One region of the Variovorax raffinosi genome, then DNA from elsewhere that is predicted to be linked to it. Evidence: riboswitches for the same ligand, from Rfam matches in the RefSeq annotation. Region 1 holds a riboswitch; each other region holds the start of a gene.
The links. A riboswitch is a leader RNA that binds a small molecule or an ion and turns the genes downstream of it on or off. The one in region 1 is predicted to bind glycine.
Positions count from the first base shown of each region.

Region 2: it holds a riboswitch for glycine, as region 1 does, so the genes downstream of both, ACSFB7_RS20190 (ABC transporter substrate-binding protein) here and ACSFB7_RS08375 (D-amino acid dehydrogenase) in region 1, are expected to answer to the same signal.
Region 3: it holds a riboswitch for glycine, as region 1 does, so the genes downstream of both, gcvT (glycine cleavage system aminomethyltransferase GcvT) here and ACSFB7_RS08375 (D-amino acid dehydrogenase) in region 1, are expected to answer to the same signal.

Region 1 is NZ_JBPJZR010000002.1:492,166-501,676, forward strand. It holds gene rfbA (glucose-1-phosphate thymidylyltransferase RfbA) at 1-667, opposite strand, end outside; gene rfbD (dTDP-4-dehydrorhamnose reductase) at 689-1,579, opposite strand; gene rfbB (dTDP-glucose 4,6-dehydratase) at 1,576-2,646, opposite strand; glycine riboswitch at 2,764-2,864, shown strand; glycine riboswitch at 2,869-2,986, shown strand; gene ACSFB7_RS08375 (D-amino acid dehydrogenase) at 3,078-4,379, shown strand; gene ACSFB7_RS08380 (FIST signal transduction protein) at 4,397-5,677, opposite strand; gene ACSFB7_RS08385 (PhaM family polyhydroxyalkanoate granule multifunctional regulatory protein) at 5,723-6,475, opposite strand; gene ACSFB7_RS08390 (aminotransferase-like domain-containing protein) at 6,575-7,993, opposite strand; gene ACSFB7_RS08395 (LysE family translocator) at 8,104-8,703, shown strand; gene ACSFB7_RS08400 (DMT family transporter) at 8,765-9,511, shown strand, end outside.
Region 2 is NZ_JBPJZR010000006.1:358,332-367,842, forward strand. It holds gene ACSFB7_RS20180 (ABC transporter permease) at 1-271, opposite strand, end outside; gene ACSFB7_RS20185 (ABC transporter permease) at 292-1,233, opposite strand; gene ACSFB7_RS20190 (ABC transporter substrate-binding protein) at 1,259-2,824, opposite strand; glycine riboswitch at 3,017-3,141, opposite strand; gene ACSFB7_RS20195 (hypothetical protein) at 3,283-4,089, opposite strand; gene ACSFB7_RS20200 (ABC transporter ATP-binding protein) at 4,138-4,779, shown strand; gene ACSFB7_RS20205 (NADP-dependent isocitrate dehydrogenase) at 4,915-7,146, shown strand; gene ACSFB7_RS20210 (hypothetical protein) at 7,264-7,752, shown strand; gene ACSFB7_RS20215 (hypothetical protein) at 7,764-9,479, shown strand; gene ACSFB7_RS20220 (hypothetical protein) at 9,492-9,511, shown strand, end outside.
Region 3 is NZ_JBPJZR010000001.1:1,127,026-1,136,536, reverse strand. It holds gene gcvP (aminomethyl-transferring glycine dehydrogenase) at 1-2,431, opposite strand, end outside; gene gcvH (glycine cleavage system protein GcvH) at 2,483-2,854, opposite strand; gene gcvT (glycine cleavage system aminomethyltransferase GcvT) at 2,918-4,090, opposite strand; glycine riboswitch at 4,138-4,249, opposite strand; glycine riboswitch at 4,262-4,352, opposite strand; gene ACSFB7_RS05385 (hypothetical protein) at 4,387-4,950, opposite strand; gene ACSFB7_RS05380 (L,D-transpeptidase Cds6 family protein) at 5,063-5,578, opposite strand; gene ACSFB7_RS05375 (MFS transporter) at 5,666-6,862, opposite strand; gene ACSFB7_RS05370 (AraC family transcriptional regulator) at 6,960-7,739, shown strand; gene ACSFB7_RS05365 (TRAP transporter large permease) at 7,752-9,044, opposite strand; gene ACSFB7_RS05360 (TRAP transporter small permease) at 9,055-9,511, opposite strand, start outside.

The sequences.
Region 1 (9,511 bases):
CGCGCTGCATGATCTGCACGTTCAGTTGATCGCGATCAAGATACTCCTGGTTGACTGCCGTGATTTCCAGCTCGCCACGCGCACTGGGCTTCACTGCCTTGGCGATATCGACAACCTGGTTGTCGTAGAAGTACAGCCCCGTCACCGCATAGCTGCTCTTCGGCTTCAGCGGCTTTTCTTCGATGCTGCTGGCCTTGCCCTTGGCATCGAACGCGACCACGCCATAGCGCTCCGGGTCCTGCACATGATAGGCAAACACGGTCGCGCCCGATGGCTTTGCATCTGCATCGGCAAGCAGGTGAACGAAGTCATGGCCGTAGAAAATGTTGTCACCCAGCACCAGCGCACTGGGGTCGTTCCCCACGAACTTGTCCCCGATGATGAACGCCTGTGCCAGTCCATCAGGGCTCGGCTGTATCGCGTACTGCAGGTTGATGCCCCACTGACTCCCATCCCCCAGCAACTGCTGAAACCGCGGCGTGTCCTGCGGCGTGCTGATGATCAGGATGTCGCGCATGCCGCCCAGCATCAGCGTGCTGAGCGGGTAGTAGATCATCGGCTTGTCGTACACCGGCAGCAGTTGCTTGCTGAGCGCCAATGTCGCGGGGTGCAGGCGAGTGCCCGAGCCACCGGCCAGGATGATGCCTTTGCGTTGCGTTGTGGTCATGCGTTTCTTCTCGTGTGAATCTCAGAGCGTCTCGCGCAGCATGCGCGCGACGCCTTCCTGCCAGGGTGGCAGGCGCAGTCCGAAGGTCGTCTGCAGCTTGGTGGTGTCAAGGCGCGAGTTGTGCGGCCGCGTGGCGGGCGTCGGGAACGCGCTGGTGGGTACGGCTTCGACAGCCTGCGGCCCGGCCTTGAGTTCGACGCCGGCCTGCTGCGCCATCTCGAGCACGAATCTCGCGTAGCCGTACCACGATGTCTCGCCGCCCGCGATCACGTGATAGAGACCCGCCTTGGCCGGATCCTGCAACGTCGCGCGAATGGCGTGCGCCGTCACGTCGGCCAGCAACTCGGCACCGGTCGGCGCGCCGAACTGGTCGTCGATGACGGTCAGTCGATCGCGTTCCTTGGCGAGCCGCAGCATCGTCTTGGCAAAGTTGCCGCCGCGCGCGGCATAAACCCAGCTCGTGCGAAAGATCAGGTGCTTCGCGCAGTGCGCAGCCACCAGTTGCTCGCCTTCGAGCTTGGTCTGCCCATACACGCTGAGCGGCCCGGTTGCGTCGTCTTCCCTCCAGGGCTTGCTGCCACTGCCGTCGAAGACGTAGTCGGTGGAGTAGTGAACCATCAGCGCACCGATCTGCTGCGCGGCCTCGGCCACCACGCCCGGCGACGTGGCATTCAGCTTGCGCGCAAAGTCGGGCTCGCTCTCGGCCTTGTCGACAGCGGTATGCGCCGCTGCATTAACGACCACGTCAGGACGCACGTTGAGCACCGTTTCGGCCAGTTCCTCGGGACGGCTGAAGTCGGCATTGAAATCCGTGCTGTCGAAATCGAGCGCGACCAATTCACCCAACGGCGCCAGGCTGCGCTGCAGTTCCCAGCCGACCTGCCCACCCTTGCCCAGCAGCAGCAACTTCATGCCGCAGCCTTCGCGTCGTACTGCTTCTCCACCCATTCACGGTACGCGCCGCTTTGCACATTGCGCACCCACTCGCTGTTCGCGAGGTACCACTCGACGGTCTTGCGAATGCCGGTGTCGAAGGTGTCTGCTGGCTTCCAGCCGAGTTCGCGCTCGATCTTGCGCGCATCGATGGCATAGCGACGGTCGTGGCCCGGGCGGTCGGTGACGTAGGTGATCTGTTCCTTGTACGGCTTGCCGTCGGCCTTGGGGCGCAACTCGTCGAGCAGTGCGCACACGGTGTTGACGATCTCGATGTTGGGCTTCTCGTTCCAGCCGCCCACGTTGTAGGTCTCGCCGAGCTTGCCGGCCTCGAGCACGCGGCGGATGGCGCTGCAGTGGTCCTTCACGTAGAGCCAATCGCGCACCTGCATGCCGTCGCCATACACGGGCAGCGGCTTGCCGGCCAGTGCGTTGACGATCATCAGCGGGATCAGCTTCTCGGGGAAGTGGAACGGGCCGTAGTTGTTCGAGCAGTTGGTGGTCAGCACCGGCAGGCCGTAGGTGTGGTGCCAGGCGCGCACGAGGTGGTCGCTGGCGGCCTTGCTGGCCGAGTACGGGCTGTTGGGCTCGTACTTGTTCTCTTCGGTGAAGGCCGGGTCGGTCTTGGAGAGCGAGCCGTAGACCTCGTCGGTCGACACGTGCAGGAAGCGGAAGGCGGCCTTCTGGTCGGCCGGCAGCGCGCTCCAGAAACCACGCACGGATTCGAGCAGGCGGAAGGTGCCGAGCACGTTGGTCTGGACGAAGTCTTCCGGACCATGGATCGAGCGGTCGACATGCGACTCGGCGGCGAAGTTCACCACGGCGCGCGGCTTGTGCTCTGCCAGCAGGCGGTCGAGCAGCGCGCTATCGCCGATGTCGCCCTGCACGAAGATGTGATTCGGGTTGCCCTTGAGCGACGCGAGCGTCTCGAGATTGCCCGCGTAGGTCAGTTTGTCGAGGTTCACGACCGGCTCGTCGCTGTTCGCGATCCAGTCGAGTACGAAATTGGCGCCAATGAAGCCAGCGCCGCCGGTAACCAGAATCATGGGGTCCCCTGTTGTTGTGGAACGATTTGCCCCGTGACAAATCAACGGGCGATTATCCCATCGGCCAGACAGGCTGAAATCGCGGAGTTGGCGTCCGTGTAAGCCCCGCCTACAATCGCCCCCACTGCAGGAGAGCGGGCCACCCCGGTGGCCCTACCGAAGGCGCAAACTCCCATAAACGCTCAGGTCGGTCCGAACAAGGGATCTGTACTGCACCAACTGATACAGCCGTCTGGAGAGCCACCACCCCACTGAACATGGCGGTGGTGCACCGAAGGAGCAAACCCGCTGCGGGTGCAGCAGGGTGAATCTCTCAGGTACCGAGGACAGGGGGAGCGGCAACTTGGACGGCGGTCGTCCGGTTGCTTGCTATTGATTCAATAGCACACCACGCCCGCCATTCAAGCGCTGCAACCTCAAAGGTACTTGAAATGCGCGTGATCGTTCTTGGCGCCGGCCTGCTCGGCGTGACCTCGGCTTACTACCTCCAGCAACTCGGCCACGAAGTGACCGTCATCGACCGGCAGGCCACGCCCGCCGCCGAAACCAGCTTCGCCAACGGCGGGCAGATCTCGGTCAGCCACGCCGAACCCTGGGCCAACCCGAGCGCGCCGCTCAAGGTGCTGCAATGGTTGGGCAAGGAAGACGCCCCGCTGCTGTTCCGCATCCGCGCCGACATGCGCCAGTGGCTCTGGGGCCTGCAGTTCCTGCGCGAATGCACGCCGGCGCGCACCCGGCACAACATCGAACAGATCGTTCGCCTGGGCACCTACAGCCGCGACACGTTGCAGCAGTTACGCCGCGACACCGGCCTGAACTACGACCAGCGCACCCAGGGCATCCTGCATTTCTATACGACGCAAAAAGAATTCGACGGCGCCCTCAAGCCCGCCGAGCAAATGCGCGCCCTGGGCTGCGAACGTCTCGTGATCTCCGCCGACGAAGCCGTGAAGCTCGAGCCCGCCCTCGCCCACATCCGTCCGAAGCTGGCCGGCGCCACCTACACGGCCGAAGACGAATCGGGTGACGCCAACCGCTTCGCGCGCGAACTCGTGGGCCTGGCCGCCGCAGCCGGCGTCAAGTTCCTGATGAGCCACACAGTGACCGCCCTGCGCGAGGCCGGCGGCACCATCGACCACGTCGAAGCCACCGACGCAGAAGGCCGCTTCCAGCGCATCCGCGGCGACGCCTTCGTGCTCGCGATGGGTTCGCTCAGCCCACTCTACGCCGCGCCGCTGGGCATCCGCCTGCCGATCTACCCGGCCAAGGGCTATTCGGTGACGCTGCCGGTGAAGGACGCCTCCAAGGCCCACCAGGTCTCGCTGACCGACGACGAATTCAAGCTCGTGTTCTCGCGCTACACCTCCGAATCGGGCGACCGCCTGCGCATCGCCGGCACGGCCGAACTCAACGGCTACGACCGCGACCTGAACCGCGTGCGCTGCGAAGCCATCGTGCGGCGCGTCGAAGAACTGTTCCCCGGCGCCGGTGACACCACGCAGGCGCAGTTCTGGACCGGCCTGCGCCCCGCCACGCCGAGCAACGTGCCGTTGATCGGCAAGACCAAACTGCCGAACCTGTACCTGAACACCGGCCACGGCACGCTCGGCTGGACGCACGCCTGCGGCTCGGGCAAGTCGATCGCGCGGATCGTGAGCGGGCTGGTGCCCGAGGTCGATTTCGCGTTCACCGGCATGCCCGCGCCTCAGCCGCGCACACTGCAGCCGGCCTGAGCGCCTTCTTCGCCGGCTCAGTCGTTGCCGGTGAACACCGTCAGCACACCCGTATACCCATACAGATGGTGCCGGGCGATCTCGCCCGCCGCGAAGAACCCGACCAGTGGCACGTCGCCCAGCGCGTGGCGCACGATCTGCAGTTCGGCGCCGGGAGCGCCGAAGTGCGGCCCGCCGCGCCCTGAACAGCTCACATACACCGCCCCCGCGATGCGCCGCGCCGGGTGCGGTGCCGCTTCGGCTTCACCCGCCGCGACCGCGCGCGCGGTGGCCAGCGTCTGCTCTTCCGGCTCCAGCTCTTCACGGATTTCCGCGCAGATGCGCATCAGGTCCGCACGCGCGGCCTGCGCGTTGCGGCGGCAGAAGGTCAGCCGCATGCCCGCTTCAGCGTTGTCCGCAATCGCAATGCCGCGCCGCGTCGGGTCCAGGCCGATGATGTGGCGCACCAGCACATCGGCGCCCAGGTCGCCGGTGCGACGGATGCCGTCGCTGCCCGCATCGGCCAGGCCAACCAGCGTGCTGCGCACCGCGTCGATAGCTTCCTGCGGCCGATCGAGCGATACCTGCAGATCGGCCAGCAGCACGTCAAGCGCGGGCTCCCCGTCGAGCTTGAGCAGCAGGTTGCCGTCGGCCTCGGTGATCTCGCGCTCGCGCACGGCGCCCGAACGCAGCGGCTGGCAGCCCTGCGTGACGCGCGACACCAGCCGCACGCCCTCGCCGAACACCACGCCCGACAGGCCGCCCGAAAACACGCCACCCGCCGCGCCGTGGCCGCGGATGTTGCCGTTGCCGCCCACCGCGAACTGCAGCGCGCTGCCCCGGCCCGAAGAGAGTCCGCCGAACAGGTAGCTGGTGTCGGTGCGGCCCGCCATCTCGGCGATCAGCTCCGGCAGGTCGGGCGTGGCCGGGTCGGCGTGCACGAGCGCGGTGTGCGCCTCGAAGCCGCTCATTTCGGAGTTGCCCAGCGGCGCCACGCCCGAGAACACCCGGTACTGGTCGCTCGGCAAGGCGCAGAGCATCAGGCTCATGCCGGGCTCGTCGAAGTACTCGGCGTTGTTGGCCGACACGCCGATGCCGACGGTGCCCGACCAGTCGGTCACCTCGGGCAGCTCGGCGCTCAGGTGGTCGAGGATTTCCTGCGCCTCGCTCGCATAGTGGTCGGTGATGTAGAGCAGCCCGAGCGTCGGCGACGACGCGTAGTCGGGCAGCGCCATCTGCGCGCGCAACTGGGCCAGCACGAGGCCGGCCGCCATGCGCCATTGCGGATGGGTGGCATGACCAGAGGGAAACAACTTCATGATGCGTGCCGACCCGTTCTCTTCAAAAAATATAGGTGTATGACGTCAGCGCCGGCTGGTGGTTCGCTTGCGCGCGGCGGTCGACGTCTTCTTTTTGGCGGCGGGTGCCGCCGTCTTCTTCGCGGCAGCGGCAGGCTTGCGGGCTGCCGCTGGCGGCTTGCCCATCACCTTGCCGACCACGTCGGCCAGCGGCTGGGCCATGGCTGGCACCTTGAGCTGGGCCGCGTCCTGCAGTGCCGAGCTGGCGATCTGCTGGAACTGTTCGGTGAGCGAGCCCCACCACTGCATCGGATCGACCACACCCGCGCCATCGGCGGCGGCGCCGGCCTTGGCCGAGGCCGGCTTGCTGCGCGGCTTTTTCGGCGACGGTGCCTCTTCAGGCTCGGCGTCGTCCTCGACTTCGGCCGGTTCGGGCTCGGGTGTTGCCGCGGCAGCAGCCGCCGCAGGTGCCGGCGCCATGGCAGCCGCCTGCTTGGTGAACGCGCTGGCGATGTCTTCCATCCGCACGTTCATGCCGCGCAGGGTCGACAGCGTCATCTTCTGCACTTCGAGCGCCTGGATCGTTGCCTTGAGCGCATGGCCGTTCTGTTCGAGCCAGTACTGGACGGTCTTGAGTTCCTGGATGCGCTTGTCGACCTCTTCCACGCTCAGCGTGGGTGCGACCCAGCTCGCAAGGCTCGGAATCCCGGGCACCGCGCCGGCGCCGGCACCCGCAGCGGCGCCCCCGGCGAGGTTCTTCAAGAAGTCGAATCCGGGAACGAATTGACTGAAGGCAAAGGGTTGGCTGGCGTTGCTCATGCAGGATGTCTCCGGGTGGGTTTTCTTGTGTTGCCAGCTTACTCCAAGCCTTCGGCCTTGGGTCCGGCCTGAACCGAACCCCTACCCACCCACAACCCCTCAAAGCTCGCTGCGAACCTTGCTGAAAACTTTCCAGAACGTGGCGTCCTGCGAGGTCGCGAAGTTGATCCGCATCATGGTGCTGGGCGGACGCCGCGCATGGAACAGCGAGCCCGGCGCCAGCAGGTAGCCCTGGTCAAGCATGCGCTGGGTCAGCGCGTCCGTGTCGACGCCCGTGTCGACCCAGCCGAACAGCCCCGCCGGCTCCGACGCGAAGGTGCAGCCGTGCGACATCGCCAGCTTCACCGTGCGCACCCGCGCCCCGTCGAGCCGGATGCGCACCCGCTCCGAATGCCGGCGCAACTGCCCCTGGTCGATGCACCACGACAAGGCCCGCTCGAACAGCGTGGGCGATGTCAGCGTGGCCAGCAGCTTGGTTTCGAGCAGCCGCTCTTTCAGCGCGGGCGGTGCGGCAAGGAAGCCGATGCGCCAGTTGGGCGCCAGGATCTTCGCGAAGCCGCTGACGTAGATGGTGCGCTGCAGCCCGTCGAGCGCGCTCAGCCGCGTGGCGTGCTCGGGCGCGAGGTGGCTGTAGGTGTCGTCCTCGACGATGTGGAAGTCGTGCTCGTTCGCCAGCTTCAGCACGCGGTGCGCGCTGCCCGGCGTCAGGCTGTAGCCGGTCGGGTTGTGCAGCACGCTCACGCTCACGAACAGCTTGGGGCTGTGCAGCTTGCAGTACTGCGCCATCACCTCCAGGTCGGGCCCGTCGGCGCGGCGCGGCACCGGCAATATGCGCATGCCCAGCGCTTCGAGCCGCGCGAATTCGAGCGCCCAGCCCGGCTCCTCGACCATCACCGGATCGCCCGCGCGCAGCAGCGCGCGACTCACCACGTCCAGCGCATGCGTGGCGCCGATGGTGGTGATGATCTGGTCGGGCGAGGCCGGCACGTTGATGCCCACCAACTTCTGCGACAGGCTGCGGCGCAAGCCCATGTCGCCGGCCGGCTCGCCGTACTGCAGCGACAGCTCCTGCAGCGCGGCTGTACTGGTCATGCGCCGCACGGCCGTGGGCATGAAGGTCGACGTCATCCAGTCCGGCGGAAACAGGCCCATGCCCGGCTGCGGCTTGTCGCTCGGACGGTGGAACATGCTGCGGATCAGCGAACTCGCATCGGCCGGCACGCGCGAGGCCATCATCGGCGTGGCCATGGGCGCGGCGTTCATCGGGGCGCGCTGGTCCTGGGCAGAGGCCGAGTCCCGCACATAGAAGCCGCGCTGCCGGCGGGCCTCGACCAGCCCCTGCGCCAGCAACTGGTCATACGCCGCGACCACCGTGTAGGGGCTCACGCCCTGCTGCCGCGCGCACTCGCGCACCGACGGCAGGCGGGCACCGGGCGGCAGCAGGCGGGTGCGGATGCGCTCGGCCAGCCGGTCGGCCAACTGCCCCGTGAGCGACTGTGTGGAGGTGCGTGTCAGCATGCTGTCGGGTGAAAAAAGTCGCTGTGCCGAAAGAATGACCAATACAGAGACCTTGATTGTTCGATCATCTGTATCGGAACTGTAATGGTCTCAAGTTTAGAGTGTGTGTCATGAACTGGCAAGAATTCACCGCGCTGCTGGTGCTGGCCACGGCGATGAGTTTTTCGCCCGGTCCCAACACCACGCTCTCCACCGCCCTCGCGGCCAACGGCGGCCTGCCGCGCGCCATGCGCTTCGTGGTCGCGGTACCGATCGGCTGGACGCTGCTGCTGGCAATCTGCGCGGCCGGCCTCGGCGCGCTGGTGGTGGCGGTGCCGCCGCTGCGCCTGGCGATCAAGGCGCTGGGCATCGGCTACCTGCTGTGGCTGGCGTACAAGCTCAGTGGCAGCGGCACGCTCGGCAAGGCCGACAGCGCCAGGCTCACCGTCGGCTTCGGGCAGGGCGTGATGCTGCAGTTCGTCAACATCAAGGCGTGGCTGCTCGCGCTGACGCTGGTGGCCGGATGGATTGCCGGCCAGCCCGACGCGCTCTCGCGCTTCGCCATCGTCGCGCCGGTGATGCTCTTCTATGCCTTCACCAGCAACTTCGCCTATGCGCTGGTCGGGGCGCTGCTGCGCGACTGGCTGGCCAAGGGTGCTCGGCTGCTCTGGTTCAACCGCGCGATGGCTGCCGTGCTGGTGCTCACGGCCTGGTGGATGCTGAGCGTATGAGCGCCGCGCCGGGCCGCCCCAAGCAAGCTCGCACCGCAGTGCGAAGCACGAAGGTACGCCAATGAGCAACAAACTCAACATCAAGGACGAAACGCTGGGCATGTGGCTCGGCGTTCTCGGGGTGGCCATGTTCGCCATCACGCTGCCGATGACGCGGCTGGCCACCGGCACGCACGACGCGCCGCAACTCTCGCCATGGTTCGTCACGCTCGGGCGCGCGGCGCTGGCGGGCGTGCTGTCGGCCATCTTCCTGATCGTCACGCGCTCGCCGCGGCCGGCGGCGCACCAGTGGAAGCCGCTGGGCATCGCGGTGCTGGGCAACTGCGTCGGCTTTCCGCTGCTGCTGGCCTATGCGCTGCGCGTGGTCACGGCCAGCCATGCGGCGGTGGTGACTGCGCTGCTGCCGCTGGTCACGGCCGCCGTTGCGGCCTGGGTGCTGCACCAGCGCGCACGGTTGGGCTTCTGGCTCTGCGCCATCGCGGGCAGCCTGCTGGTCGTGGTGTTCTCGGTGCTGCGCGCCAGCCAGAGCGGCCATGGCTTCGGCTTCGAGTGGGCCGACCTGCTGCTGGTCGGCGCGGTCATCGCCGCGTCCTTCGGCTACATCTACGGCGCGCAGGTCACGCCGTCGCTGGGCGCCGAGCGCGTGATCTGCTGGGTCTGCGTGATGGCGCTGCCCTTCACGCTGCCGGCCACGCTGGCGCTGTGGCCGCAGCAGCCGATCGCGCCCTCGGCCTGGGTCGGCTTCGTCTACGTCGGCATGTTCTCGATGTGGATCGGCTTCTTCGCCTGGTACCGCGGCCTGGCGCTC
Region 2 (9,511 bases), on a different contig from region 1:
GGTGCTCGAAGGTGTCGCCGGCCAGGCTGTTGAACTCGCCGCGCGTGCCGGGCATGAGGTTGCCGCTGCCGGGGTCGATGGCCGTCGGGTCGATGGTGCCGAGCCACGGCGCGGCCAGCGACATCAGCACGAGCAGCAGCAACACGCTGCCGCCCGCGCGCACCGACCAGTCGGCCAGGATGCGCTTGAACAGCGAGCGCCGTTGCGGTGGCGCGAGCGCTTCGATGGCGATGTCTGGCGCCGCGGCAAGGGGAAGGGTCGAATCGGTCATGGTGTTTCCGTTCACGTCGTTCAGTAGCGGATGCGGGGGTCGAACACCAGGTAGCTCACATCGATCAGCAGATTGATGAGCACATAGATGACGGAAAAGAACAGCGTGATGCCCTGGATCAGCGGAAAGTCGCGCGACAGCACCGCATCGACCGTGAGCTGCCCGAGCCCCGGAATGGCGAACACCGTTTCGGTGACCACCACGCCGCCGATCAGCAACGCGATGCCGATGCCAATGACCGTGACGATGGGAATGGCCGCGTTGGCGAGCGCGTGGCGCATCAGCAGCCGCGTCTCGGAGATGCCCTTGGCGCGCGCGGTGCGGATGTAGTCCTCGGTCATCGCCTCGGCCACAGCCGCGCGCGTGACGCGCGCGATCAGCGCCACGTAGATGATCGACAGCGTGACCGACGGCAGGATCAGGTGCTTGATCCACAGCCAGGGCCCCTGGCTCAGCCGCTGGTAGCCCTGCACCGGCAGCCACTGCAGGTGCAGCGCGAAGATCCAGATGAGCACGTAGCCGATCACGAACGCGGGTATCGAAAAGCCCATGACCGAGAAGCCCATGAGCATGCGGTCGAGCCAGCCGCCGTGGCGCCATGCGGCGATCACGCCGAGCGGCACCGCGATGAGGATGGTCGCCACCAGCGTCACGGCCGCGAGCGACACCGTGGCCTCGATGCGCTGGCCGATCAGCTCCACCACCGTCTTCTTCATGAAGTACGACTCGCCCAGGTTGCCCTGCAGCAGTTGCGCGCTCCAGTGGAAGAACTGCACCGGCAGCGACTGGTTGAGCCCCAGCTGCTCGCGCACCCGGGCGATGTTCTCGCTGGTGCCGCTGTCGCCCACGATGGCGGCGGCCGGGTCGCCGGGCGCGAGCCGCAGCATCAGGAACACGATGAGCGCGACGATGACGAGCACCGGCACGGTCGAGAGAATGCGGCGTGCAAGAAAGAGCAGCATGGGTGACTCCCTGATTCGAGCCGCGTCAGTTCTTCTTCAGGTTCCAGAACACGGCCACCGGCGAACGCACCACGCCGCTCACCACGCCCTTGCGGTAGGCCGTGAGCGGCTTGTATTCGCCGATGGGCGCGTAGATGCCGGTGTCGTACACGCGCTGCTGGATGGCGGTGGCCAGTTCCTTGCGCTTGGGTTCCTCACTGCTGGCGAGGAAGTCGGACTTGAGCTGCTCCAGCTTGTCGTCGGTGGCCCAGCCGAACCAGCCTTTTTCGCCATTGCCCGTGAGCGGCGCGAAGAACATCGGGTTCATGTTGTCGGCAATGCCCCAGCCGGTGATGAAGAGGTTCCAGCCGCCATTGGCCACCGGGTCTTTCTTGGCGCGGCGCGTGACCAGCGTGGGCCAGTCCATCGACTGCATGTCGACGTTGAAGCCGGCCTGCTTGAGCAGTTGCGCCATCACCGGCGGAAACTTGTTGAGCACCGCGAAGTCGGCCGGGTACATCAGCACCACGGGCTTGCCGTCATAGCCCGCTTCCTTGAGCAGCGCCTTGGCTTTCTCGAACTGCGGCTTGCCGGTGAAGTAGCCGGTCTTGTCGGACGCGAAGGCCGAGCCGCAGGGGTAGATGGAAGCGCAGCTGTTGTACAGCTCCTTGTGCACGAGCTGGGCGCGCATCAGCGCCTCCTGGTTGATGGCCATGAAGGCGGCCTGCGCGATCTTCGGGTTGTCGAAAGGCGGGATCAGGTGGTTCAGGTGCAGCGCGAACGAGCCCTTCGACACGGGGCTGTCGAGCGTGATGGCGGGGTTGTTCTTGAGCGCGGTGTACTGCTCGGACGGCACCCACTCGATCATGTCGACCTCGCCGTTGGCCAGCGCATTGGCCTGGGTCTGTGCGTCCTTCAGGACGATCCATTCCATGCGATCGACGTACACGTTCTTGCCGCCGGCCGTGCCGGAAGGCGCCTCGGCGCGCGGCACGTATTTGGTGTTCTTCAGGTAGACGATCTTTTCGCCGGGGCGGTATTCGTCCTTCTTGAAGATGTAGGGGCCGGAGCCGGTGGCGTCGTCGATCTGCTTGTCGGCCGGCGTGGCGGCCACGCGCGCCGGCATGATGAAGGGCGGGTTCGACGAAGGCTTGCTCAGCGCATCGAGCACCATGCCGAAGGGCTCCTTGAAGACGAACCTGAAGCTGTTGGCATCGACCGCCTCGGTCTTGTCCATGGCGGCGAACATCTTCTGGCCCAGGCCGTCGCGCTGGCCCCATCGCTTGAGCGAGGCGAGCACGTCGTCGGAGGTGACCGGCTTGCCGTCATGGAAGGCGAGGCCCTTGCGCAGCGTGAAGTTCCAGGTCTTGCCGTCGGCGCTGGTGGTGTACTTGTCGACCATCTGCGGGAGCACCTTGCCGCGTTCGTCCACGCCGAAGAGCGTGTCGTAGACCATGTAGCCGTGGTTGCGCGTGACGAAGGCGGTGGTCCAGATCGGGTCGAGGATCTTCAGGTCGGACTGCGGCACCAGGCGCAGCACCTTGCCCGCGTCCTGCGCGAAGCTGCTCGCCGAAGCGGCGGCGAACAGCGCGCCCGCAAGGATCGTTGTCATCAGGGATTTTCTAGACAGCATGCTTCAGTTCTCCGGTGAAAGAAATGGGGAAGGTGTGAACGTGAAAAGGCTTCGGCCACGCGCGGGCCACCGCCACGGCAAGGCCGATGGCAGGGACGCGCGAGGCGCTCGGATGGAAGTCATGGACACAGGCTCCGGAAGCGAACAAGGACACGCCGCGCGTTGGCGCGGGGTGCCCCTGCTGTCCTTTGGCCTGAGAGATTCACCATGCGCGCACATCGCACATGGCTTGCCCCTTCGGCGGCTGCCCTCGGCACCTTGAACGGCGCCGGGCAACGCTCTCCAGCGTTAGAAAAAATCCAGTCTTGGGACCTGAGCGTTCTGGGCTATCGCCTTCGGTAATGCACTAACTCGAAGCATCGAGCCGGCATTTCTCCTGGATCAGTTTCTCTAAGCAGTTTGCGTGCCACTCGGGCTGGGTAGTACGTCGAAAAAAACTACTGCAGACCGCCGCCGCAGAAGCCGGGCTTCTCGGTCGAGTCGTCGGTGAAGCTGACGGTGGTGCGCTTGTTCGCGCTGGGGCCGGTGTGCGCGGGCCAGTCGCTTTGCAGCCATGTGTAGCGCCACACATAAGGCCCGCCGGCCTTGGCGGGCTCGTCGTAGGCGATGCGCAGGCTGCCCCGGCTTTCGTCCTGGCAGTGCTTCGATGTCTTGTATTCCTTCTCGCTGAAGCAGGCTCGGATCGACTGCGAGCACCAGTACGGAATACCTTCGTGCGCGGCCTTGGCCGGCTGCCCGGCGGGTGTGTCGAGCGGCACGAAATCGGCGGTGACATACGAAGCACCACCGCCCGAATAGCTCTCGGACTGGCGCTGCGTCACGGCCACGGCCCATCGGCCTTCGGCCAGCGGATACAGCGCCGGCGCGAGCGTGAGATACACCTCGGGGTCACCACTCTTGCGGTCCTGCTGCAGCGAGCCCACGTAGGTCGAGAAGTCGTGCAGGCGATCGAGCTGCCAGGTGGCGTTGGCGGCGTCGCGCTTCAGGCGCGCCATGGCCAGGGGCTTTTCCGAAATGACCATGTAGTCGTCGCTCGCGCCACCGCGCGGCCGGTGCAGCGTCAGCGCCTTGGCGTCGCAGGGCTGGGGCAGCAAGGCGCACAGATGGGCGCGCCAGTCGGCATCGACAGACTCCGGCGCCTTGACCGCGACGAAGACCTGCGCCGAAGGCGCGGCCACGGCGGGGCCCGCGAGCCCCAGGGCGACGAGCCATGTGCCGGCGCCGATGGTGAGGAGTTTTTTCATGCGCGAATGGTAGCCAGCCGCCTCAGCCCGATGGGTTAAAACCGGCGCGTGAATACGACCGCCTCTCCCCTCCCCCTTCTCCAGATCCAGGACCTCGGCTTCGCCTATCCGGGTCAACCCGCACTCGCCGCCGGCTGGAACGCCGCCATCGGCCCGGGTGTCACGCTCTTGTACGGCGACACCGGCACCGGCAAGTCCGCGCTGCTCCAGGTGATCGCGGGGACGCTGCCCGCCACCGGCCGGTTGACGGCGGCCGGCGCGCGCCTGGACAACGCACCCGAGGCCTATCGCCAGAACGTGTTCTTCGTCGACCCGACGACGGACCGGTTCAACGAGGTCACGCCCCGGGAATGCACGGCCACCCTGAACAAGGGCAACCCGCATTTCAGCGAAGAAAAATGGCAGGCCCTGGTCGAAGGCTTCGCCCTGGCGCCGCACCTGGACAAGAAGATGTACATGCTCTCGACGGGTTCGAAGCGCAAGGTCTGGATGGCGGCCGGGCTGGCGTCGGGGCGTCCGCTGCTCCTGCTGGACGAGCCCACGGCCGGGCTGGATGCCGCCTCGATCCGCTGCCTGTGGGCCACGCTCGCCGGCTTTTCCGGGCAAACCGCGCAGGCCGTGCTGGTCGCCAGCGCCGCGCGCATCGACACGGTCCCGCTGGCGGCTTCCATCGACTTGCCACTGCATTGACACAGGCCGTCGCGGGGTGATCCGGCCGTGAAATGCCATCTCACCCGCGCGCCCGGCGACAATCGGCGGTTCCGGCGGTCAGATCCCGCCTGAACTCCCTGCCACCCGACAACACAGCATTACGGAAGCAAGCGCATGAGCTCGAAGCAACCCACCATCGTCTACACCCTGACCGACGAGGCGCCCCTGCTGGCGACCTACGCGTTTTTGCCCATCATCCGCGCCTTCACCCACCCGGCCGGCATCGACGTGACCACCAGCGACATCTCCGTCGCGGCCCGCATCCTGGGCGAGTTCCCCGAATTCCTCGGCGACGACCAGAAGGTGCCTGACAACCTCTCCGAACTGGGCAAGCTCACGCTCAAGCCCGAAGCCAACATCATCAAGCTGCCCAACATCAGCGCCTCGGTGTCCCAGCTCAAGTCGGCCATCAAGGAACTGCAGGACAAGGGCTACAAGATCCCCGACTACCCCGAGAACCCGACCACGGACGAAGCCAAGGACATCCGCGCGCGCTACAACAAGTGCACCGGCAGCGCGGTGAACCCCGTGCTGCGCGAAGGCAACTCCGACCGCCGCGCGCCCAACGCGGTGAAGGAATACGCGCGCAAGAACCCGCACAGCATGGCCGACTGGAGCCAGGCCTCGCGCTCGCACGTCTCGCACATGCACGGCGGCGACTTCTATCACGGCGAAAAGTCCATGACCCTGGACCGCGCGCGCAACGTCAAGATGGAGCTGATCACCAAGAGCGGCAAGACCATCGTGCTCAAGCCCAAGGTCGCGCTGCTGGACCGCGAAGTCATCGACTCGATGTTCATGAGCAAGAAGGCGCTGCTGGACTTCTATGAAAAGGAGATCGAGGACGCGCACAAGACCGGCGTGATGTTCTCGCTGCACGTCAAGGCCACCATGATGAAGGTCTCGCACCCCATCGTGTTCGGCCACTGCGTGAAGATCTTCTACAAGGAAGCCTTCGAGAAACACGGCAAGCTGTTCGACGAGCTGGGCATCAACGTCAACAACGGCATGGTCGACCTGTACAACAAGATCGCCACGCTGCCCCAGAGCACGCAGGACGAGATCAAGCGCGACCTGCACGCCTGCCACGAGCACCGCCCCGAACTGGCCATGGTCGACTCGGCCAAGGGCATCACCAACTTCCATTCGCCCAACGACGTGATCGTGGACGCTTCGATGCCCGCGATGATCCGCAACGGCGGCAAGATGTGGGGCGCCGACGGCCGCCTGAAGGACGTCAAGGCCGTGATGCCTGAATCGACCTTCGCCCGCATCTACCAGGAGATCATCAACTTCTGCAAGTGGCACGGCGCCTTCGATCCCAAGACCATGGGCACGGTGCCCAACGTCGGCCTGATGGCCCAGAAGGCCGAAGAGTACGGCTCGCACGACAAGACCTTCGAGATCGCCGAAGACGGCGTCGCCAACATCACCGACCTGGACACCGGCGAAGTGCTGATGAGCGAAGACGTCGAGCAGGGCGACATCTGGCGCATGTGCCAGGTCAAGGACGCCGCGATCCGCGACTGGGTCAAGCTGGCCGTCACGCGTGCGCGCAACTCCGGCATGCCGGTGGTGTTCTGGCTCGACGCCTACCGCCCGCACGAAGCGCAGCTGATCACCAAGGTCAAGATGTACCTGCACGAGCACAACACCTCGGGCCTGGACATCCAGATCATGAGCCAGGTGCGCGCCATGCGCTACACGCTGGAGCGCGTCGTGCGCGGCCTGGACACCATCAGCGCCACCGGCAACATCCTGCGCGACTACCTGACCGACCTGTTCCCCATCATGGAACTGGGCACCTCGGCCAAGATGCTGTCGATCGTGCCCCTGATGGCCGGCGGCGGCCTCTACGAAACCGGCGCGGGCGGCTCGGCCCCCAAGCATGTGCAGCAGCTGGTGGAAGAAAACCACCTGCGCTGGGATTCGCTGGGCGAATTCCTCGCGCTGGCCGTCAGCCTGGAAGACCTGGGCCTGAAGACCGGCAACGCGCAAGCCAAGATCCTGGCCAAGACGCTGGACACCGCCACCGGCAAGCTGCTGGACAACAACAAGAACCCGTCCCCCAAGACGGGTCAGTTGGACAACCGCGGCAGCCAGTTCTACCTGGCCATGTACTGGGCCCAGGAACTGGCCGCGCAGACCGACGACAAGGAACTGCAAGCCAAGTTCAAGAAGCTGGCCGAGACGCTCAGCGCCAACGAGAAGAAGATCGTCGACGAACTCGCGGCCGTGCAGGGCAAGCCGGTGGACATCGGCGGCTATTACCTGGCCGACCCGAAGAAGTTCGAGGCGGTGATGCGCCCGAGCGCAACGCTCAACGCCGCGCTGGCGCAAGGCTGATTGCAGCCGCGCGCCTTGCGGGCGCGCCAGAGACGGAACGCAACGGCGGCTGGTGACAGGAGGCCAGCCGCCGTTGCGATGCGCATATGTAAAAAGACAAAAAATGAGGGGGAGGGAATGGCACGTTCCATTCTGGGCGTGAAGCCCGCAGAAGCCGCGCCGCAAGTGTCCCTGCGCACGGCTGACATCCAGAGCAAAAGCCGCACGACATTGAGCGGCACGGCGCTTCAGGCACGACTGCGCCAGAAGCGCTCCATGCAATACATCGAAGCCATGACGCGGCTCGATGCAGGCACGCATAACCACGGCGCCCAAGCCAGCCAGGATCTTCAGGCGGCCATCCGCCAGGAACTGCCGGACGTATCGGTGGACGCGTTGCCTCTGGGCATCGTTGCCAAGTGCCATCTGGGCCCACCCTACGAGGTGCACACGCTGGATTGCGCCGGCGGCATCATCCATCACTTCAAGACAGGTGAGGCCTTGCCCCAGTTGATGGAGCGCGCCCGATCCCTGGCCCAGCACCCCAGCTACGCCTTCATCGAGGTGTACTCCACCCGGTTGGTCACCGTGAGTGCGTCCGGGCAGACCGCCATCATCGAAATTTGAGGAGAGCACCCATGAGTTCAGAACGCATCATCCAGCTCGCCGATCTGAGCATGATCCTCGGATCACTGCGCAGCCTGCACGGCGACATCAGCACCGTTTCCGGCCAGGTCGAATCCGTCGGACAAGACCTGTCCCAGACGCGCGCCGAGTTGTCGCGACTCGAACAGGCCTTTGCCGACTTCGTGGAATCCGACCTCAAGGCCAAGGAACTGTCGCTGGCCGAGACCCGGCAGATCAAGGTGCGCCAAGAACTCGAAAGCACCTTCGGCTATTACGGGGTGGTGCGCCGCCAGGCCACCGGCATCCTCCAGGCCTCGGACGTCCAGCTGGTACGCAAGGAAACGCTGCGCAGCGCCACCGAAGAGCTGATGATTTCAGCCCCGCGCTACTGGCTGGCGCCTGCGCTGGTGGCGCTGTCGGCCTGGCTGGGCGACAACCGCGATCTGGCAACGCGCGCGCTGGCCGAGGCGGTACGCCGCGACGATGAGAAGACCTCGCTGTTCTTCGCCCTCATCGCCCGTCGCGCCGGCCGCATGGTCGCCAACCGCACCTGGCTGGACCGCTACTTTGGCTTGCAGGATCCTTATCACCTCGACCGCCAGACGGTCGTCATGATCGATGCCATGGCCAACGGCGTGTTCGGCGCCGACGTGAGCATGTATTGCAGCAAGCGCATCACTGCATGGATCGATGAGTTGTCCCAGCAGGCAGGCTTCGTGGAAGCGCAGCGCGTCCAATGGGGCAAGGGTCTTGTTTCCAAGACACCGACCGACGACCACGCTGGCCGCTACAGCCATCTGCAGCGTTTCAGCCCTTCGTGGAAAACCATCAATGACGCGCTCAACGGCGTGGCCATGCACCAGTGCGTGCTGTCGCATTTCGACGGCATCTTCAAGGGAGAGATCAAACCCGCCGCAAGCGTGCTGACCGCCGTGGACGATCTGCTGAGCAAGCTCGTGACACGCTTCGACGATGAAGAGCTGCCACTGCGCCGCCAGGAAGAACTGTGCCGCTTCATCATCGAAGAGAACGGCGACAAGCACGCCGCCCGCAAGCGCTACGACCTGCAAAGCTCGGCGCTTGACGAGCAGGTGGACTTCACCCAGTTGCTGACCAATGCGGCCATGCACCCGGAGACCTCGCACGTCACGCGCGCCACGCAGCGTTTTGCGATTGCCCACTCGCGCGACTGGATCCTTGACGCCCATGCAGACGTCACAGCCAAGGCACGGATGGCGATTCCGACCCAGATCGACATCGTCATCGAGGACTGGAAAGGCACCACCGCCCAAGGCGACAACGAGACCGAACTGCTCGGCGCCTTGCAAGCGAGCATTGCCAAGCGCGAGGCGGACACGCTGGCGCAGGTCAAGCTCAAGGCGCTTCATTGGGCAGGCCTTGTGTTCGGCGTGATCCTGGTGTTCATGGCTTTCGGCAGCGGCCCGATCCCTTTCGTGATGGGCGCCGCCTGCCTCACGTGGGTGTTTCTCGCGTATCGCCAGTTGGACAAGGCACGCGCCAGAATCAAGGCCGACTTCGCCACGCTGCAGGAGCAATCTGCCCAGGCCCTGCGTGCCTGCATGGCGGAAGTGGTCGAACTGCGCCGCGACATTGCCAAGCGCGACGCCGTGTCGGCCGACGTGACAACGCTGCTGGAAAGCATCAGCCCCGAACAGCACATCCTCTCATCGCATGACACGGTGCGCCGCGTCATGGTCAACAGCTAAGGAACGCCGCACATGAGCCGCGCAATCATCTC
Region 3 (9,511 bases), on a different contig from region 1:
GGCTCGCGTACAGCGTGGGGTAGTGGTCCTTCAGGCGCGCGCTGATGTAGTTGGCGCTCAGGATGGCGGTTTCGGTCGCGGCCTGCAGGCCCTTGGCGCCCATCATGCGGCAGTACATCCAGCTGATCGGCAGCACGGCCGCGTTGCCCAGCGGTGCGGCAGACACGGCGCCCACGCCGTGCGATGCCACGCCGGCCGTTGCATGGCCCGGCAGGTAGGGCACGAGGTCTTCGACCACGCACACCGGGCCGACGCCGGGGCCGCCACCGCCGTGCGGAATGCAGAAGGTCTTGTGCAGGTTCAGGTGGCTCACGTCGCCGCCGAACTCGCCTGGCGCGGCCACGCCGACCAGCGCGTTCATGTTGGCGCCATCGACGTACACGCGGCCGCCGTGTTCATGCACCAGCTCGCACAGCTCTTTCACGCGGGTCTCGAACACGCCGTGCGTGCTCGGGTAGGTGATCATCACGGCCGCCAGGTGGGCGCTGTGCTTTTCGCAGGCACGCTTCAGGTCGTCCATGTCGACGTTGCCCTGCGCATCGCAGGCCGTCACCACCACCTGCAGGCCCACCATCTGCGCGCTCGCGGGGTTGGTGCCGTGGGCCGACGACGGAATCAGGCAGATATTGCGATGGCCCTGGCCCTTGGCTTCGTGGAAGGAGCGGATGGCCAGCAGGCCGGCGTACTCGCCTTGCGAACCGGCGTTGGGCTGCAGGCTGATGCCCGCATAGCCGGTTGCCTCGCACAGCCAGGCGCGCAGTTGCGCATCGAGCTGCGCATAGCCCTGGAGCTGGTCGGCCGGCGCGAACGGGTGGATGTTCGCGAACTCGGGCCAGGTGATCGGAATCATCTCGCTGGTCGCGTTGAGCTTCATCGTGCAGCTGCCCAGCGGGATCATGCTGCGGTCGAGCGCGAGGTCCTTGTCGGACAGGCTGCGGATGTAGCGCAGCATCGCGGTTTCGCTCTTGTGCGTGTTGAACACCGGGTGCGTGAGAAACGCGCTGGTGCGGCGCAGGTCTTCGGGGATCAGCGGCGTGGCGTTGCCGGCGAGGTCGTCGAAGCGCGGCATCGGCGTGCCGACTGGAACGAACAGCGCCCACAGTGTTTCGACGTCGGCGCGCGTGCTGGTCTCGTCGAGCGAAATGCCCAGGTGCTGCTGCAGGCGCTGGCGCAGGTTGACGCCGGCGGCGTAGGCGCGTTCGATGATCTTCGGCGTGTCGTCGCCGGTGCGGATCGTCAGCGAGTCGAAGGCGGTGCTGTTGACCGGCTCGCGGCCCATTTGCACGAGGCCTTGCGCCAGGATGGCGGTGAGCGCGGCCACGCGCTGCGCGATGCGCGTCAGGCCATCGGGCCCGTGGTACACGGCGTACATGCTGGCGACGACGGCCGGCAGCACCTGCGCGGTACAGATGTTGGACGTGGCTTTTTCGCGGCGGATGTGCTGCTCCCGCGTTTGCAGTGCCAGGCGATAGGCGGGTTGGCCGTGCGTGTCGACACTCACGCCGACGAGGCGGCCCGGCAGCGAGCGCTTGAACGAATCGCGGCAGGCCAGGTAGGCGGCGTGCGGGCCACCGTTGCACAGCGGCATGCCGAAGCGCTGCGTGGTGCCGCAGACGATGTCGGCGTCCCATTCACCCGGAGGCGCGAGCAAGGTCAGCGCCAGCAGGTCGGCCGCGACGATGAAGGCGGCGTCGCACTGGTGCGCATGGCCCGCGAGCGGGCGCAGGTCGTGCACATGGCCGGTGGTGGCGGGGTACTGCGCGAGCACGCCGAAGAAGGCGCCGCTCACCATCAGGTGCGGCAGCGTTTCCGACACGGTGCTGACCTTGACCTCGATGCCCAGCGGCGCGGCGCGCGTCTTGATGACTTCGATGGTCTGCGGATGGCAGTCGCCCGACACCAGGAAGACGTTGCTTTTGCTCTTCACGCTGCGCTTGGCCAGCGTCATCGCCTCGGCGGCGGCCGTGGCTTCGTCGAGCATCGATGCGTTGGCGATGGCCATGCCCGTGAGGTCGCATACCATCGTCTGGAAGTTGAGCAGGGCTTCCATGCGGCCCTGCGAAATCTCGGCCTGGTAGGGCGTGTAGGCGGTGTACCAGGCGGGGTTTTCAAGCACGTTGCGCAGGATCACGCCGGGCGTGTGCGTGCCGTAGTAGCCCTGGCCGATGAAGCTCTTGAACACCTTGTTCTTCGACGCCAGCGCCTTCAGTTCGGCCAGCGCATCGGCTTCGGTCACCGGTGCGGGCAGGCGCATCGGCCGTGCGCGGCGGATGGCCGCGGGCACGATGCCGTCGATGAGTTCCGCGCGCGTTTCCGAGCCGATCACCGGCAGCATGCGCGCCTCGTCCGCTGCATCGATACCGATGTGGCGGGCGAGGAATTCTTCGGCGTTCTCTAGTTCTTGCAAAGAGGGAAGGGCGGGAATCGGCATGGCGGTGAAGGCTTGGGGAGAAGAAGGAAGGTGGCTGAAGAACTCAGCGGATCAGGATTCGGCGGCGAACTTGTCGTAAGTGGCGGCGTCGAGCAGCGCGTCGAGCTGCGCGGGCTCGCTCAGCTTGACCTTGAAGAACCAGCCGCTGGCCAGCGGGTCGCTGTTGGCCAGCGACGGGTCGGCGCGCAGCGCTTCGTTGACTTCGATGATCTCGCCCGACACGGGCATGAACACGTCGGCGGCGGCTTTCACCGATTCGACGACGCCGGCAACTTCGCCTTGCGCGAAGGTCTTGCCGACTTCAGGCAGGTCGACGAACACCACGTCGCCCAGCGCATCCTGCGCGTGCACGGTGATGCCGACGGTGACGGCACCGCCCTCGGTCGACACCCATTCGTGGTCCTTGGTGTACTTGATGCTCATGAGAAAACTCCTCGTGGAAAAAATGATGATCGGGGTGCAGAGCCTAGCCGGGTCTGCCGTTGCTCAGCCGCGGTAGTAGCGGGTGGGCACGAAAGGCATGGTCGAGACTTCCATCGGCACGGGCTTGCCGCGCACGATGGCCTGCACGCGCGTGCCGGGTTCGGCGAAGGCGGTGGCCACATAGCCCATGGCGATGCAGCGGTCGGCCGTCGGGCCGAGCAGGCCGCTGGTGACGACGCCGATGTCCTGGCCCTCGAAGGACTGCAGCAGCGTACCGTCGCGCACCGGGATGCGTTCGAGGGCGACAAGGCCGACGCGCTTGCGCTTGAGCGTGTCGTGGTCGGTGTGGCCGGCGGCGCCAGCGGTGGCGGCGGCGAGCTGCGCCAGGATCTTTGCCGCGCCCGGAAAGCCGCCTTCGCGCGCACCGCCCGCGCGGCGCACCTTCTGCATCGCCCAGTTCAGCGAGGCCTCGACCGGCGTGGTGGTGGTGTCGATGTCGTTGCCGTACAGGCACAGGCCGGCTTCGAGCCGCAGCGAATTGCGTGCGCCCAGGCCGATGGGTTTCACTTCGGGCTGGGCCAGCAGCAGGCGGGCGAGGGCGTCGGCGTCCTTGGCGGCCACCGAGATCTCGAAGCCGTCTTCGCCGGTGTAGCCGCTGCGGGTGACGAAGGCGGCAATGCCGCCGATCTGCACCGCGCCGCCGGTCATGAACACGAAGCGCTCGATGCCGGGCGACAGCCGCGCCAGCGTGGCGGCGGCCTGCGGGCCCTGCAGCGCGAGCAGGGCGTGGTCGGGCAGCGGTTGAACCTCGCAGCGCGCGCCGATCCGGCGCTGGATGTGGGCGATGTCATCGACCTTGCAGGCGCCGTTCACGATCACGAAGATCGAGCCGTTGCCTTCGTTGAAGAACATCAGGTCGTCGAGGATGCCGCCGTCGTCGTTCAGCAGCAGGCCGTAGCGCTGCTTGCCGGCGGGCAGGTCGATCACGTCGACGGGCATCAGGGTCTCGAAGGCGGCGGCCGCGTCGGGCCCGACCAGCCGCAACTGGCCCATGTGCGAGATGTCGAACAGGCCGGCCGCATCGCGCGTGTGCTTGTGCTCGGCCATCAGGCCGGCGGGGTATTGCACCGGCATCGAGTAGCCGGCAAACGGAACCATGCGGGCGCCAAGCTCCACGTGCAGGTCGTAGAGCGGCGTCTTGAGAAGTGGGGCGGCGGAAGCGGAGGAAGTCACCAGGAGGCACTCCAAAGGGGCAGTCGAAATCCATGGCTGCAACGCCACGGGCTACCCCTGCTGTCCTCTTTACCTGAGAGATTCGCCCCACGATCGGGGTTTGCTCCTTCGGTGGGCCGGTGCAATGCATGCATGCAATGGCCTCTCTCCAGCAAGGAAACGCCGGTTTGCACCGGCGCCTTGTCAGTCCTTTTGCCTGAGCGTTCGGGAAACCCCTGCGCCTTCGGCGGCCCCGTCGCGCGGGGCTCTCTCCTGACCCGGGCGAGTGTAGTGGATCGCGCGGGCCGCGGCTTCGGGCTTCAGTGCACGACCTCGGCCGGAGGCAACAGTTTGTCGATGCGCTCGCGCAGCGATTCGGCCCGTTCCGCCCCGGCGCTTTTCTCGATTTCGCTGAGCATCAGCGCGGCGATGGTCAGCATGGCCTCGCGGTCGCGGGCTTCGCGCAGGGCGTCGCGCATCTGCAGCGCGAACTTGGGGTCGCGCCGCACGAACATGCGCTCGCAGATGTCGAACAAAAACATGCGCGTGGTCGCCAGCGAACGCTTGCCGTCGAAGGTGTCGGTGGAGGTCGCGATGTGGATCGGCTCGGCGGCGGGCAGCGGCGCGGGTTGCGCGGCCGCTGCAGCCTGTGCCGCCGCTTGCGCGGCGGCCATGGCGGCGGCTTGCGGGTCTTCCAGATAGCCCCGCTGCACCAGGGCATGGATCGCCTGCTCGGCTTCGCCCCGGTTCGTGAACAGCGGGCTGAAGTCGGTCAGCGAGCGCCGACCGTCGGCCATCAGCAGCAGCGCGCGCTCACGCTGGCTGAGCGTGCGCTGGCCGCCCTGGAGTTCGTCGCGCGCCTTGTCGGTCTTGGTGGGAAACATGGCAGCCACAGCTTTCGGAGATCGAGGGCTGCAGCATCGTGGCTGGCGGTGACATCTTCATGAACCTGTTTCACTTACAGGGACAAATCGCCAACAGGCCTCTGGGCGCAGGTCAGGCGCCGATGCTTTCCTTGCGGATCAGCCACTGGTTGCCCACGCGTTGCAACTCCAGCGTCTTGCGGTCGGTGTGGTTCAGCTTGTCGGCGCGGTAGACCTGCTTGAAGCGGGCGCTGGCGGTCTGGCCGCTGACGCTGATCACCAGGTCGTCGATGGTCACGCTGATCTTCGACTTGCCCGTGATGCGGGTGCGGCGCTCGGCCTCCCAGCGCTTGCGGTCCTGGTTGCGGGCCGGCGTGAAGTCCGGCGCATAGGCGGCAAGGTAGCGGTCCACGTCGCGGGCGGACCAGGCGGCGGCCCAGGCACGCACGGCGGTTTCCACTTCGGCGATGCCGGCATTGGGTGCCGCCGCAGGTGCTGCGGCTGGCGCCGGTGCGGGCGGCGGTGCCGGTGTGGCTGCCGCAGGCGTTGCCGGTGCGGCCGGCGGCGTGGTGGTCGCTGCCGGCGTGGCGGCAAAGGCCGCCGTGGACAGCAGGCCCCCGGCAAGAAGACAGGTGACGAATCGATTCATGGCGCGGTTCCCTCTTTGTCAGTTATCAGCGTTGAAAGCGACGCCGATTCTGGCAGCGAACCCGCCCCGGACCGAATCGACGCCCGTTCAGGCGGTCGCGGCCCCTTCGAGGTCGGCCGGCGCGATCACCGGTGGCCGGTTGCGCAGCCGCAAGGCCAGCACCGTCGCGACGCACAGCACGCAGAGCACTGCCGTCAGCGTGACACCCAGGCCGCGCGCATCCGACAGCATGCCGAACAGCGGCGACACCAGCCCGCCCACCGACAGCGCCAGCCCGAGCGTGATGCCGCTGGCCGTGGCCGGGTTGCGCGGCAGGTAGTCCTGCGCCAGCGTGACCTGTGCCGCGAACGGCAGGAACATCGCCAGGCCGAGCAGCGCGGTGCAGACCAGCGCCCAGCCGGCCGTCGGCGCGAGCACCAGGCATGCAAGGGCCGGCAATGCCAGCAGGTAGCCGCTGCGGATGGTGCCCATGCGCCCGAGCCGGTCGCCGAGCCAGCCGCCGAGCAGCACGCCCACCGCGCCCGCGGCGGTGAAGCAGGTGAGTGCCGCTGCGCCCTGGAAGGAGGTGCCATGCAGGTCACGCGTGATGCGCAGCGAGAGCATCGACAGCACCGTCACATAGGGAATCGACCAGCCCACGATGGTCGCCACCAGCAGGCTGAAGGCGCGCCAGTCGTTGTGGGGCTTCAGCAGCTCGCTGCCGGCCTGCTTGCGGGCCAATGCCGCCGCTGCTGCTGCGCCCGCGCCGCGCCGCGCATTGGCCACGACCCACACCACGCCCATCGCCACCGCCGGCACGCCCAGCAGGTAGCTGCGCGACAGGCCACCGCCGCCGACCACCGTGGCCGCCAGCAAGGGTGCGAACGAGGCGCCGATGGTGCCGCCCACCGAGAACACGCTCATCGCCTTTTGCGACGCACCACCGGCCGCACGCGCCGCCACCGTTGCGGGTGGGTGGTAGGCCGCAATGCCCAGCCCGCACAGCGCAATCGCGATCCAGGTCAGCAGGTAGCTCTGGCTGACGCCCGCCAGCACCACGCCCAGTGCCGCCACCAGAAAGCCCGTCGGCACCAGCCAGCTGCGCGGATGGCGGTCGGCGTACAGGCCGAACAGCGGCTGCACCACGCTCGACAGCCCGGTGGCCGCCAGCATCAGCCCGCTGACGGCCGTGTAGCTGTAGCCGCGCTCCAGCACCATGAAGGGCAGCAGGGCGGGCACGAGGCCCTGGTAGAGGTCATTGACGGCATGGGTGCCGGTGAGCAGCCCGAGTCGGCGCTTGTTCATTCGATCGCTTCCTTGATGATGAATTCCTGAGAGGAAGGGCATCGTAGGAAGCCGTGCGAAGATGTTCTCGCTACGAATCAACAAGCATCGTCGAGAAATGGACAAACTGAATCTGCGCCCGGAACACGGTGAGTCGACCCCGCGCGCGGTCGCGGTGCTGGCGACCGACCCCGACGGCGACGCCTTCATTCCGCCGCACACGCACCGGCGCGGCCAACTCATTCATGCGATCTCGGGCGTGATGATCGTCGGCGCCGTGGCCGGCAGCTGGGTGGTGCCGCCCGGCCGTGGCGTCTGGGTGCCGCCGGGCATGGAGCACCAGATCCGCATGGCGGGCGAGGTGAAGATGCGCACGGTTTTCGTGGAACCCGGCACGCGGGCCGACATGGGGCGCGAGTGCCGCGTGATCCGCGTGGGCGCACTGCTCCGGCAACTGATCGTCGCGGCCGTGTCGCTGCCGCTGGACTACGCGCCGGGCAGCCGCGACGAGCGCGTGATGGAGCTGATCCTCGACGAGATCGAGGCGGCACCCGTGCTGTCTCTGCATGTGCCGATGCCGCGCCACGCCCGGCTGGCGCTGCTGTGCGAAGAACTGGTGCGCGACCCGTCACTGCCCGCGACGCTCGACGACTGGGCGCTGCGGCTGCACATGAACACCCGCACGCTCGCGCGCCTGTTCCAGCGCGAGACCGGCATGAACTTCGGCGCGTGGTGCCGGCAGGCGCGGCTGCTGCTGAGCCTGCCGCAACTGGCGGCTGGCGCGTCGATTCTTGAGGTGGCGCTGGCGCACGGCTACGAGAGCCCGAGCGCCTTCACCGCGATGTTCCGGCGCACGCTCGGTGTGCCGCCGAGCCTCTATCTCCACCAGGACGAATGAGCGGCGGCGCCGCTACTTGAACCCGAGCGCGTGCGGCAGCCAGGTGCTGAGCGCCGGCACGAAGGTCAGGATGACCAGCACCGCGCCGTGCGCCCACAGGAAGGGCACCAGCTCCTTCACCAGCGCCGACATCGGCACCTTCGACACGTTGCAGGTCACGAACAGCAGCCCGCCCACCGGCGGCGTGATCATGCCGAGCGTGAGGTTGAAGATCACGATCATCGCGAAGTGCACCGGGTCGACGCCCAGCTTCATGGCCACCGGCGCAAGGATCGGCGCCAGCACCATCACGCCCGGCAGCGGCTCGATGAAGATGCCGAACAGCAGCAGGAACACGTTGACGATGATCAGGAACATCCACGGCGAGAGGTTCATGCCGATCAGCCATTCGGCCATCTGCTGCGGAATGCCTTCGATGGTGAGAATCCACGCGAACGAGGCCGACAGGCCGATGATGATCAGCACCGAGGCCGACAGCAAAGCCGAGCGCGAAAGAATGTCGGGCAGCGCCTTCCATTCGAGCGTGCGGTAGACGAACTTGCCGCACACCAGCGCATAGAACACCGCCACCACCGAGGCTTCGGTCGGCGTGAACCAGCCGGCGCGCATGCCACCCAGGATGACCACTGGCAGCAAGATGGCGGGAATCGCCTTCCACGTCGTGCGCAGGATCTCGCGCAGCGGCGGCGTTTGCCCGTCGCCCTTGTAGTTGCGCTTCTTCGACACATAGAAGTTGACCGCGCACATCGCCACCGCGATCAGGATGCCCGGCAGGATGCCGGCCGCGAACAGCGTGCCGACCGAGACCGTCTCGTCCTGCAGCGCATAGATGATCATGATGATCGAGGGCGGAATGATCGGCCCCACGATTGCGGTCGAGGCCGTCAGCGCCGCCGCGTACGAGCGGTCGTAGCCGGCCTTGTCCATCATCTTGATGAGCATCGAGCCCGGCCCCGCCGCATCGGCCAGCGCCGAGCCCGAGATGCCCGAGAAGAAGGTCAGCGACACCACGTTGGTGTAGCCCATGCCGCCGCGCCGGTGCCCGACGAACTGGCCGGCAAAGCGCAGCAGCACCTCGGTGAGCGAGCCGCCGCTCATCAGCTCGGCCGCGAGGATGAAGAAGGGCACCGCCATCAGCGGAAAGCTGTCGATGCCGGTGAAGGTTTCCTTCAGCAGCACGAGCAGCGGGTAGTTCTCCGCCAGGATCAGCGTGGCGGCCGTGGACAGGCCGAGCGCAAAGGCCACCGGCACGCCGATGGCCAGGAACACGCAGGCGGAAACGATCAGGACAATGCTGGCATCCATGGTCGTGTCCTTACAGCGACGCCGAGGCGTTGGCGTCGAAGTGCGCGTCCGACGCGAACTCGCGCCGCAGCACGTAGCCGCGCACCACCAGCAGCCAGTGCACGATCAGCAGCACGCCGCCGATCATCATGGCGCTGTAGATGTAGGCAAAGGGAATCTGTGTCACGGCCGTGAGCTGGAACATGGTGCGCTGCATGTACAGCCAGCCATACCAGACCATGAAGCCGAAGAACGCGAACAGCAGCGCGGCGACGAAGGCGCGCACCGCGATGGCGCCCGCGCGCGGCAGCGCGTCCTGCAGGTTCTCGACCGCGATGTGGCCGCCGTAGCGCAGCACCGGCCCGGCGCCCAGGAAGGTGAGCCAGATCATCATGTGGCGCGACACCTCCTCGGCCCATTCGAGCGACTGGTTCGTGAGGTAGCGCAGGGCGACGTTGGTGAAGATGATGACCGACATGGCGGCCAGC